DNA from 3 places in the Candidatus Pantoea symbiotica genome. Region 1 is predicted to be linked to each of the others. Evidence: riboswitches for the same ligand, from Rfam matches in the RefSeq annotation. Region 1 holds a riboswitch; each other region holds the start of a gene.
What was found. A riboswitch is a leader RNA that binds a small molecule or an ion and turns the genes downstream of it on or off. The one in region 1 is predicted to bind thiamine pyrophosphate.
Positions count from the first base shown of each region.

Region 2: another riboswitch for thiamine pyrophosphate. It lies ahead of thiC (phosphomethylpyrimidine synthase ThiC); the one in region 1 lies ahead of thiB (thiamine ABC transporter substrate binding subunit).
Region 3: another riboswitch for thiamine pyrophosphate. It lies ahead of thiM (hydroxyethylthiazole kinase); the one in region 1 lies ahead of thiB (thiamine ABC transporter substrate binding subunit).

Region 1 is NZ_JBSZHR010000002.1:466,867-471,051, forward strand. It holds gene thiP (thiamine/thiamine pyrophosphate ABC transporter permease ThiP) at 1-845, opposite strand, end outside; gene thiB (thiamine ABC transporter substrate binding subunit) at 845-1,831, opposite strand; TPP riboswitch at 1,878-1,973, opposite strand; gene sgrR (HTH-type transcriptional regulator SgrR) at 2,088-3,749, opposite strand; gene ACXIZX_RS02760 (MFS transporter) at 4,005-4,185, shown strand, end outside.
Region 2 is NZ_JBSZHR010000002.1:4,282,111-4,286,295, reverse strand. It holds gene hemE (uroporphyrinogen decarboxylase) at 1-468, opposite strand, end outside; gene nudC (NAD(+) diphosphatase) at 508-1,281, opposite strand; gene rsd (sigma D regulator) at 1,370-1,876, shown strand; TPP riboswitch at 2,112-2,212, shown strand; gene thiC (phosphomethylpyrimidine synthase ThiC) at 2,303-4,185, shown strand, end outside.
Region 3 is NZ_JBSZHR010000002.1:2,536,625-2,540,809, reverse strand. It holds gene ACXIZX_RS12380 (family 20 glycosylhydrolase) at 1-853, opposite strand, end outside; gene chiP (chitoporin ChiP) at 905-2,302, opposite strand; TPP riboswitch at 2,571-2,666, shown strand; gene thiM (hydroxyethylthiazole kinase) at 2,700-3,485, shown strand; gene thiD (bifunctional hydroxymethylpyrimidine kinase/phosphomethylpyrimidine kinase) at 3,482-4,185, shown strand, end outside.

The DNA of each region.
Region 1 (4,185 bases):
CTGATGCGCGCCTGCCATGAATCCTGCGGATCGCGCCAGCCGCGAATGTTCTGGCTGCCGGTGGGAATGGCTTTGCTAAAGCGCTGGCTCAGCAACACCAGCAGCAAACAGCAACCGAGCTGTAACAGCGCCAGCAGCGCCGCGCGGCCCGGATCGTAGTCGAAATTCAGCGCCTGATAGATCGCCAGTTCCAGCGTGGTGGCCTGCGGTCCGCCGCCCAGCGCCAGCACCGTGGCGAAGCTGGCGAAGCAGAGCATAAAGATCAGCGCCGCCGTCGGCAGAATCTGACGGCGTAGCCACGGCCATTCCAGCCAGCGAAACAGATTCCAGCCACGCAGGCCAAGCTGGGCGGCGACTTGCCGCTGCTCGCCGGGAATGCTCTCCAGCGCCTGTAACAGCAGGCGCGTCGCCAGCGGCAGGTTAAAGAAGACGTGCGCCAGCAGAATGCCCTGCAGGCCATACGGTGAAAAGTGGTAGTCAAAGCCAATGGCCGCGCACAGTTGCGCCAGCCAGCCGCTGCGACCGTAGACGCTGAGCAAGCCAAACACCGCCACCAGCACCGGCAGCACCAGCGTCATGGCGCACAGGCGCAGCAACAGATTGCGTCCCGGAAAACGGCGGCGATAGAGCGCGCGGGCCAGCAAGATTGCGGGCAGCACCGACAGCAGCGCCGACAGCAGCGCCTGCTCAAACGAGAACAGCAGCACATGATGCAGATAACTGTCGTCGAGCAGCGCACGCCAGTCGGTGGCCGGCGCAACCATCACCAATGCGCCAAACGCCAGCAGCGCCACCGCGCACAGCAACAGCGCGATGGCGCTACCGGGAATTAACCAGCCGGGCATTAACGGCTAACGGCGCTTTGCCATGCGCTGATCCACGCAGCACGATGGTCGGCCACTTCGGCTGGCGTGAATTGCAACGCCTTGGCGGGCACCTGCAGAGATTGATAACCGGCTGGCAGATCGCTTTTGATCACTGGATACATCCAGTTGCCGGTCGGAATGGTCTGCTGGAAGGCCGGAGAAACCATAAACTGCATGAACTGCTGCGCCAGCTTGGGCTGTTTGCTGCTGGCGAACTGTGCGGCAACTTCCACCTGCAAATAGTGGCCTTCGCTGAATTCGGCCGCAGCATAGTTCTCTTTCTTCTCTTCGATAATGTGATAAGCCGGAGAGGTGGTGTAGCTCAACACCAGATCGCCTTCGCCCTTCAGGAACAGGCCGTAAGCTTCGCTCCAGCCTTTGGTGACGGTAACGGTTTTTTGTGCCAGCTTCTGCCACGCGTCAGGCGCGTTATCGCCATAAACTTTTTGCATCCACAGCAGCAGGCCAAGGCCCGGCGTGCTGGTGCGCGGATCTTCATAAATCACGCGCCATTTTTCCGGGCTTTCGACCAGTTCCTTCAGGCTTTTCGGCGGATTCTTCATTTTGTTTTTATCGTAGACGAAGGCGAAGTAGCCATAATCGAACGGAATGAAGGTGTCGCTGTGCCAGCCATCTGGCAACGTTAATGCTTTGGTATCAACGCTGCTTTTGGCAAATAGCCCGGTTTTCTCCGCTGCCTGCACCAGATTGTTATCTAGTCCCAGCACCACATCGGCTTTGCTGTTTTTGCCTTCCATGCGCACACGATTAAGCAGTGATACGCCATCTTCCAGCGCTACGTAATTCAGTTCGCAGTCGCACTGCGCCTCAAAGGCTTTTTTTACCGCCGGGCCGGGGCCCCAATCGGCAGAGAACGAATCGTAGGTGTAAACGGTGAGAACCGGTTTGGCAGCGAAAGCCGGTGCCGCAACCAGCAGCAACACAGGCAGAACTTTGTTTAACACTTTGCGCTCCTTGAGGAGAAGATAAGTTGAGTCGCAAAGGATCTGAGGAGTGAGACATCTCAAATCCCTACGCCGGTATTAGCCGGATCAGGTTCGACGGGTTTCTCTCAGCCCTGATAGCAAGGCACCCCGTTGAGAACGGCTCATTCTAGTCATTTATGTGACAGCGCGAAAGGATCACTGGCTGGAAGTCTTAACGTATCCGAGTTGCGCACCTGGTCACCATAAATGGCGACCCTACAGATTTTGCTGCGTATCACAGCTCCGGAGGCGCAAACCAGGCTGATTTGAAGTCAAACCAGCCGAGCGTATTGAGGCGCACGCCGCGCATACTGCGCTGTCCTTCCAGCAGCAGCCAGTGATGGAACAGCGGATGCAGATAGTCGCTGTCGATCAGCTGTTTACTCCAATCCGCCAAGGGTAAATCCTTTTGCCGCCAGCGCGCGGCATCGGCTTGCCAGTCAATGGGGATGCAGTGATGCATCAACGGCAGCTCAAACAGTTGGGCGAACAGCGCGTACTCGAGCGGCAAGGTAAAGTTGACGCTGCCGAGCCAGATGTCACTTTCACCTTCGCCCTCGAACCACTCTTCGTAGCTCACAACGCGGGTGATTAGCTCAACACCTTGCTGCGCCAGCAGCGGTCGCAGCGCGTTGGCGATACCTTCATGCTCAACGTGATGGCTGTACCAGCTCAGCGTCAGTTGGGTTAAACCTGCTGGCTTGTCGGCGGGCGTGAGATCGCGGCGATGGTGCCAGCGTGGCAGCAAGCCATAAGCGGGGAACCAGTAACGCTGATAGCCGACGCCAGCATGATTCAATAAGGCGATTGGATTAAACAGATAACTCACCCAGCGGCGGAAATGCGCATCGCGGCCCAATGCGGAGCGCTGATCGTAAAGCAGAAAGTAGCAGCCTTCTTCCAGACGGCTCTCTTCCGATTTTTCATCGGCGGTTTCGCCTTGCAGTTTGACTCCGGCGTACACCAGTTCATCGCTGATCTCCGGCAGCACCCAAATTGACACATCGTCAATCAGCGCGCGATAGCCAAAGTAATCATCGAAAGCGGCGATCTTCAGCTGCGTTTGCTGATTGCGCACCACGCTGTACGGGCCGGTGCCAATCGGCTGGCGGGCAAACTGACGCAGCGTTGGCCATTCGCGCGGCAGGATCATCGCGCTGACGCTGGCCAGCAGCCATGGCAACCAATCGTCCGGCTGGCTCAGATGGATATCCAGCGTCCAGGGCGCGGGCGAATCCAGTTTACTGATGTGAGAAAACAGCGGCTGGCTGCGCACGCGTTCCAGCGAAGCAATCACATCCTCCATTTCCAGCTCACGACCATGATGAAAACGGATCGCCGGGCGCAGGAAGAAGCGCCACTGCAGCGGCGAGGTTTGCTGCCAGTGATGGGCGATATCGGGTTCGATTTCCCCCTTTTCCTCATTTATGCGCATCAGGCCGTTGAAAATTTGTCGCGCCAGATGGGTTTCCGAGCGGCGCAGCGGCGAACCGGGCAGCAGATTGGGCAGCGGACGGTAATAGAGTACGCGCAGAATGTGTTTGCCCTGGCGGAAGCTGCGACCTAAATGCGCCGCGATCATTTGGCGCACCTGATTTTTATCACCCACCAGCTGCACTAACTGTTCGATGCGATCCTGCTCCAATAGATCCTCAGCACGCTGCTGCTGGAGCGCCAGGCCGGTATAGCAGAAACTCAGCATCGAGCGCTTGCCGCGTCCCGCTTCCGCCTGCCAAATCAGCCAGCCTTCACTCTGCATGGCGTTAAGCAGGTTACGCATATGCCGGCGCGAGCAGTGCAGCAGATCCGCCAGCTCGTTGAGCGTGGTTTCCTGATCCTGCCCCTGACAGCTTTGCCATAAGCGGATGAATTGCTGCTGCAAACGTGATGAGGACATAAAAGGGGAACTCCTTGTCAGAATCGCTCAGTTTTTCCTGCCTCATATTAGAGGCATACTGCACGGTAATGGAAGAGCGGGAGGCATTCAGCAACGAATGGCGCTCTGCCAGCGGTTCCGCCGACGTGGAACCTCTTTCTGAGTAGGGTGCATTTTCACCGCCAGCAGCGCTTTATCTGCTGGCTTTTTTCGTTTTGCTGTAGAATCTTCTACCCTCATTTCTCTACCTTTTTTTATCCGCAAAGGGATTTCTGCATGAAATCGCTGTTAACGCGTCAACGTCGCATCAATCCGGTCTATCTCTCATTTATGGCAGTGTCGTTTATGACCGGCGTGGCCGGTGCGCTGCAGGCGCCGACGCTGAGCCTGTTTCTGACGCGTGAAGTGCAGGTGAGTCCATTCTGGGTCGGCTTATTCTTTACCATCAATGCGATCG
Region 2 (4,185 bases), 3.8 Mb from region 1:
AACCATGTAGGTTGCCAGCGTCCACGGGCTACCGGAGAAACCGATCAGCGGCACTTCGCCTTTCAGGTTGTGACGAATGGTACGCACCGCGTTCATCACATAACCGAGTTCTTGCTCTGGATCCGGCACCGGCAGCTTATCGACATCCGCACGGCAGGTGATCGGATTGGAGAAACGTGGGCCTTCGCCGGTCTCAAAGTAGAGCCCAAGTCCCATCGCATCTGGAATGGTGAGGATATCGCTGAAGAGGATTGCCGCATCCAGCGCATAGCGACGCAGCGGTTGCAGCGTGACTTCACACGCCAGCTCAGCATTCTTACACAGCGACATAAAATCACCGGCTTCAGCGCGCGTGGCTTTGTACTCCGGCAAATAGCGCCCAGCTTGTCGCATCATCCATACCGGCGTGACATCAACCGGCTGACGTAACAGGGCGCGCAGATAACGATCGTTCTTCAGTTCACTCATAATGGGCTCTCTCATGCTAAGGCCGGCAGTGTAGCATTTTCACGCCGTGCTGGCGCGACACAGGGCAACGGTATCTTCAATCAGGCGACGCGCCACCGTGCCGGGCGGCGGTAACAGCGGCAGATCGTCATAGCGATACCAACCGGCATCCAGCAGCTCTTTACCGTCGTGTTGCAGATCGCCGCCATCATATTCCGCCATATACGCCATCATCAGAGAGTGCGGGAACGGCCACGGCTGCGAGGTAACGTAGCGCACGTTTTTCACCCGCACGTTACTCTCCTCCATCACTTCCCGCGCCACCGCTTGTTCTAGCGTTTCGCCCACTTCGACGAAGCCGGCCAGAACGGTATAGATGTTGTTGCGATGGCGCGCATGATTGGCAAGCAGGATCTCATCGCCACGGCGAATGGCCACGATGATGCACGGCGCAATTTGCGGGTAATAGCGCTCGCGGCAGTGATTGCACAAGCAGGCAAATTCGCGTTTGCTGATGTGCATCTCATGGCCGCAATAGCCGCACCAGCGATGCGAGCGGTAAAACTCTGCCAGCTGCACGCCACGTCCGGCGATTTGGAACAGGCCAACATCTTCATCAATCAATTGACGCACAGAGCCCATGCTGTCCGGGCGCGGCTCGCGTACCAGCCAGACATTCTCGCCCTGCCACTCGCCAATCAAAATGCCGTTGCTGCCGTTCAGGCCAAAATCGCTGGCTAAGCCATGCGGCAATTCACCCTGCGGCATCCAAAGTTTTTGCTCATGGCTGACAACCCACCAACCAGCGTCTAAGCTTGAGATCTCACGTTGCATCTTAATCGTTGTCCTTAGCGTCAAATCGCACGCTGAAATCCTAATATTAAGTGTGTAATAAACAACTATAACCTACCTGGAGCCCCATATGCTTAACCAGTTAGAGAACCTGACAGAGCGTGTAGGTGGCAGAAATGAATTGGTGGATTCATGGCTGCGCGCCCGTCGACAGCTGCTCGTCACTTACTACGAGCTTATTGGCATGAAGCCACAAAAAGATGCGTTAACTGCGCTGGATGAACAGGCGCTCGATGCGTTTTGTCACAACCTGGTGGATTACCTGTCTACCGGCCATTTCAGCGTGTATGAACACATCATTAGTGAGATGCAGGGTGATAGCCCATTAATCGTGGCCGCGCAGATTTATCCGGCACTTGAGGCGAATACCGATCGCATCATGCAGCTCTACGACACCCATCTGCAGCAAGCGATTAACGATGATAATTGCGTGGATTTTCAGACCGCGCTCTCTGAAGTCGGCGAGGTGCTGGAATCGCGCTTTACGCTGGAAGATAAGTTGGTGCAGCTCGCCTGGGACAACCAGCTGGCGCGCCCGCCGGTTGCCAACGACAGCGTCATCGCCCGCCCGGCTTAGCATCCCGAAGATGTAAAAAACTTGTTATTCAAGAAAAGCCCTCTTATGCTGAATGGGCTTTTTTTATTTCTTCTTTCAGAAGTATGAAGAGTAAGGTTTTGCGGTTTAAGCGTAGCGTGCGCAGCCAGTTTGCACTCGGACAGCGCGCAGGGACCGGAGCGTACACGTAGTACGTGACGGTCACGAGCACTGCCCAGGTGCAAAATGGCAAGCAAAGTAGCTTAAACCACAAAACACAACCTTGTCGGAGTGCCCTCCGGGGCTGAGACCGTTAATTCGGGATCCGCGGAACCTGATCAGGTTAGTACCTGCGAAGGGAACAAGAGTAGACATCATCAGCACGTTGCAAGCTGGCGCCCAGCATCGTCGCTGTTACTCCTTCCGAACTCTGGACAAGCAACTTCCAACCTTTACCGGAAACTTGCTATGTCTGCTAAAACTTCTCGTCGTGAACAACGCGCTCAGGCGCAAGAATTTATCGATTCTCTGCAGGGAACCGCTTTCCCCAACTCCAAACGTATCTGGATCACTGGCAGCCGCGCGGATATTCGCGTGCCGATGCGTGAGATACAGCTCAGCCCGATGCACATCGGCGGCAGCAAAGAACATCCGCAATATGAGCCGAATGAAGCGGTGCCGGTTTATGACACCGCCGGTGCTTATGGCGATCCTCAAGCCACTATTGATGTGCATCAGGGACTTGCAAGACTACGCGCCAACTGGATCGAAGATCGTGGCGACAGCGAAACCATCCACCAGCTAAGTTCCAGCTACACGCAGCAACGTCTGGCCGATGAAGGCTTGGATCACCTGCGTTTTGAGCATCTGCCACAACCGCGCCGCGCCAAAGCGGGTCGCCGGGTTACCCAGCTGCACTATGCACGTCAGGGCATCATCACGCAGGAGATGGAGTTTATTGCGCTGCGCGAAAACATGGGCCGCGAGCGTATTCGCGGTGAAGTGCTGCTACAGCAGCATCCGGGCCACAGCTTTGGCGCTAATCTGCCGGAAAATATCACCGCTGAATTTGTCCGCCAGGAAGTCGCCAGCGGCCGCGCCATCATCCCTTCTAACATCAACCATCCCGAATCCGAACCGATGATCATTGGCCGCAACTTTCTGGTGAAGGTAAATGCCAATATTGGTAACTCGGCGGTGAGTTCATCAATTGAAGAAGAAGTAGAGAAGCTGGTGTGGTCGACGCGCTGGGGCGCAGACACCGTGATGGACCTCTCAACCGGCCGCTACATTCATGAAACGCGCGAGTGGATTTTGCGAAACAGCCCGGTGCCAATTGGTACAGTGCCGATTTATCAGGCGCTGGAAAAGGTGAACGGCATTGCAGAAGATCTCAACTGGGAGATTTTCCGCGACACGCTGCTGGAGCAAGCGGAACAAGGTGTCGACTACTTCACCATTCACGCTGGCGTGCTACTGCGCTACGTGCCGATGACGGCCAAACGCCTGACCGGCATTGTGTCGCGCGGCGGCTCGATCATGGCGAAATGGTGCCTGTCACATCACACCGAAAGTTTCCTCTATCTGCACTTCCGCGAGATTTGTGAAATTTGTGCCGCCTACGATGTGGCACTGTCGCTCGGCGACGGCCTGCGTCCCGGCTCGATTCAGGATGCCAACGATGAGGCACAATTTGCCGAACTGCATACGCTGGGCGAACTGACTAAAATCGCCTGGGAATATGATGTGCAGGTGATGATTGAAGGTCCGGGCCATGTGCCGATGCAGATGATTCGTCGCAATATGACCGAACAGCTTGAGCATTGTCACGAAGCCCCGTTTTACACGCTTGGCCCGCTCACCACCGATATCGCGCCGGGCTACGACCATTTCACTTCTGGTATCGGCGCGGCCATGATTGGCTGGTTCGGCTGCGCCATGCTGTGCTACGTGACACCTAAAGAACACCTTGGTTTGCCGAATAAAGATGACGTGAAGCAGGGGCTGATCACCTACAAGATCGCCGCACACGCGGCGGATCTGGCGAAAGGTCATCCCGGTGCGCAGATCCGCGACAATGCGATGTCGAAAGCGCGTTTTGAATTTCGCTGGGAAGATCAGTTCAATCTGGCGCTCGATCCGCACACCGCACGCGCCTATCACGATGAAACTCTGCCGCAGGAATCGGGCAAAGTCGCGCACTTCTGTTCGATGTGCGGACCAAAATTCTGCTCAATGAAAATTACTCAGGAAGTGCGCGAGTTTGCCGCCCGCCAACAGGCTGAAGCTCAGCCGATAGAGATTGGTATGGCGCAAATGTCGGATGCCTTCCGCAATCGTGGCGGCGAGCT
Region 3 (4,185 bases), 2.1 Mb from region 1:
CACCAGAAACCGCATCTGCGCCACGGAAATGATTAACGGCGATACGAGTATGAACGGCATAACCCGCTGACTGCTGTTTGAGCCCCATCAAATCGAAACGCTGCTTAACCGCATCCGCTTGATTGCTTGCCAGCACTTCAAGATGCAAGGCGACGCCACGGCTCAGATCAACATCGGCAGCATGAACTTTCACCGAGCGCGGCGTTGGGGTGATTTGTCCGCGCAACGCGTTAGCAGGCAGTTGCGCCACATCGGCATTCTTCGTGAAACGACTTTGCGGCAGCATCAGCACGTTTTTATCGTCGACGATGCGCTTCCATTGTTCGCCAAACGGCTTAACGAAGTCGCTGAGGTTTTCGGTATCGGTGCTGGTGATGATTTTTGGCGAGGCATTGGCGGCGGTGACGTACCAACGCGGCATCACGTCAGTGATAAACAGCTGCCAGTATTCATTCACGATCGGGATCTCAATCGACTCGCCAGCCGCGATGCCTTTGAATTTTTCCGTGGGTTCCAGGCGGGTGAGATCCCCGACGATGTGCGTCATTTTGAACTGATCGTTATCGACCCGCAGCGTTTCGTGCACGTTGCTCATGTAGATCGCCCAGTTTTTACTGGTGAGCGCCGGGCCGTTGTTGGTCAGCGTGATGGTGGCGGTATTGCAGGATGCCCAATCGGCGCCGAGTTTCGCGCAGTTCACGCCGTGATCGGCCGCCTGGTTGTCAGTGACCTGATACTGCACGCCGAACTGGCTGATTTGGTCGACGACCTGCTGATTACTGCGCGGGGATGAACTGCAGGCGGCAAGGCCCATCACGCTCAGCGCCAGTAAACTAATTTTTAACTTTTTCATACTGTTATCCTTCTCCACGGAGGTAAGTCTCTGGCTCCTGCCAGATCGGGGTCAAAACAGGGTGAATGGCGCGACGACCATAAATTTGATGTCTTTTTCGTCCTGGAAGATGTTGCCGTAACCGCCGCTGTAGCTGGGAAGATCGCTGTGATTGTCGTAGCGGGTGTAATGCAGTTTGAATTGCGTGTCTTTGGCGCGGCCTTGCTGGATGGTGTAAACCAGGTCCATGCTCCACGCCGACTCTTTCAGGCGCTGGTTTTGGTCGTAAATCGGATTGGTGGAAGGCTTCGCGTCCCAGCCATAGGCGTATGAAGTGCCGACTTGCCAGCCGGGAAATTGCCAGTGCCCAAGATCGACCATCACACCGGCGAACAACGCTTTCTCACCGTTGGCGTTCCAGTCAGAGCGGGAATCCCACCACACATCCATGCGGCCATTCGAGCTGGCATAGGACGGCGTCATACGCTGCAGGAAGAAGCCCTGATTACCTTCGGCTTTTACCCATGTGCCTTCGAGACGGAAATCGAACGCGCCCATCGTGTAGCCGAACGTCAGCGCCTGCAGCCAGGCGAGGCCATCGTAAACATCGTTGACCTGGCCCACGCCGCTGTTGTCACGATCTTTCGCGCCGTAAAACTGATAGCTGGTGCGCAATGGCGCATCGGCCAGCGGCAACTGATAAGAGGCTTTGGCAAAATACTGATCCATGTAATTCGCCGCCTGGCCGTATGCGCCTTCCAGCACCAGCGAGTTTTTGAAATCGTATTTGGCACCAAAGGATTGCAGCCACGGAATCTCCGTCACGCCATCGGCCTTGCGGAAGTTGTACATGTCGCGATACCACGGCGCTTTGTATTCGTCCGTCCACATCCAGGAGACGGAAAGGGCGCCCGCATCGCTAAAATCGAAGACGGTGCCAGCCTCAACACCGCGATAGGTGCCGGGCAGGAAACTCCAGTGCGGTGCCAGTAGCGTCTGCCCGCTGGGTTGCAGATAGCCGGCGCGCAGCCAGTTATCCTGCCATTTTGCCTTGATCGCCGCTTTATAAAGACTTAAGCCGCTCTTATCACCGCTCCAGTCCTCATCCCAGCGCGTACGGGCGTTGCTGAAACCAATTTCATTCGGTGCTGCCGGGCCGCCATTACTTAACTCCACTGCGCCAAATGCCGCAAGATCGAGGCCAATCACATCACCGGCATAACCGGATGAGAAGTCGAGATTGGCGTTAGCAGAGGCGTGATGCAGATTGGCATCATACTGACCGTACGCGCCTTTTTGCGGATCCATCTCTTTGCGATCGCGCTGACGTTGCCAGTAAAACAGGTTGCCAGTGAGCGATGAGTCTTCGACAAAACCCGTGGCGTGGGCAGAGGGAACAGGCACAAAAGTACCGGCAAACAGGGCAGAGATAATAGCCGCAGAGAGCGGGGCGCGTGGAATCCGACGCATAGCAAATCCTCCGTGATGCTTCCATGAACAATTAATAAATCCGTATTGTTTCGTCATGAAACAAGTTGCGAGGGATGCTATTTTTCGCGACGCGAATTATCAATGGAATTTATTACAAAATATGACATGGCACGCAAAAAGAAGGGTTTTTAAGGACTTTATTCAATCAGTTAGATGAACGCGTAAAATGTAACTTTTCGAGCAAGATCCACAGAGAAAGTGGCGATTGCTTGCTTTAATCTGGCTTGTTCCCTATGCTCGCCAACGTAGTTTTGACTCGGGGTGCCCCTCTAATACAGGGCTGAGATACACCCGCTGACCTGATCTGGATAATGCCAGCGTAGGGAAGTCAGATGCCTGACCGCATTCGCCTTCTTGATCGCCGGTTGGGAGCCTTATGAAACAGCCTGACCTTCTTTCCCCCGCGCAACTCGCGCACTCTTTGCAACTGCTGCGTCAGCAAGCGCCGCTGGTGCACTGCATGACCAATGACGTGGTGCAAACCTTTACCGCTAACGTGCTGCTGGCACTGCAAGTCTCGCCCGCGATGGTGATCGATCCTGAGGAAGCGGCGCAGTTTGCCGGTTTTGCCGATGCGGTGTTGATCAACGTAGGCACCTTAACCTGCGATCGTCGTGATGCGATGCTGGCGGCGGTGCAAGCAGCGCAAGCGGCAGGCACGCCGTGGACGCTGGATCCGGTGGCGGTCGGCGCATTAAGCCTGCGCACCGCCTTCTGCCAGCAGTTGCTGAGCCTGCAACCGGCAGCGATTCGCGGTAACGCTTCAGAAATTCTCGCTCTGGCGCATCAGGCCACCGGCGGACGCGGCGTCGACAGCCTGCATCAGGCCGATGCCGCGCTGAGCGCCGCTCAGCAGCTGGCGCGTGATTTCAACACAATTGTGGCGGTGACCGGTGAAGTCGATTACGTCACCGATGGCTTGCAGACATTCTCGATTCCCGGTGGCAGCCCGCTGATGACGCGCGTGGTTGGTACAGGTTGCGCGTTGTCAGCGGTGGTGGCGGCCTTCACCAGCTTGCCAGGCGATCGCCTGCAACATGTGGCTGCGGCTTGCCGCGTGATGTCGTTGGCCGGTGAGCTGACAGCACGCCAGGTTTCAGGGCCGGGCAGCTTTGTCGCCACCTTCCTCGATACGCTGTGGACGCTGGAGGTGAAAGCATGAAACGCATCAACGCCTTGACCATTGCCGGCACCGATCCGAGCGGCGGCGCGGGTATTCAGGCCGATCTCAAAGCCTTCTCCGCATTGGGCGCTTATGGCACCAGCGTTATTACCGCGCTGGTGGCGCAAAACACCTGTGGCGTGCAGTCGGTCTATCGCATCGAACCGGATTTTGTCGGCGCACAGCTCGATTCGGTGCTGGATGATGTGCGCATTGATGCCGCGAAGATCGGCATGTTGTCCGAAACCGCGATAGTCGAGGTGGTCGCCGAGCGGCTGAAACGGGCCAGCCTGCCGTTTGTGGTGCTGGATACGGTGATGATTGCCAAAAGCGGCGATGCGCTATTGTCGCCAGATGCCGTAGCCAGCGTGCGTGAATTGCTGCTGCCGCAGGTCTCGCTGATCACGCCGAACCTGCCGGAAGCCGCGGCGCTGCTGGGACGCGCTATGGCGCAGGATGAGAAGACCATGTTGCAGCAGGGCGATGCGCTGCTCGATCTCGGCTGTGAAGCGGTGCTGATGAAGGGTGGGCATCTCAGCGATGCCGAAAGTCCGGATTGGCTGATTACCCGCGACGGACGCCAGCGCTTTACCGCGCCGCGTGTTAATACGCGCCACACGCACGGCACCGGTTGCTCGCTCTCCGCCGCACTGGCGGCGTTGCGTCCGCGTCATGATGATTGGGCGGCAACGGTGGCCGA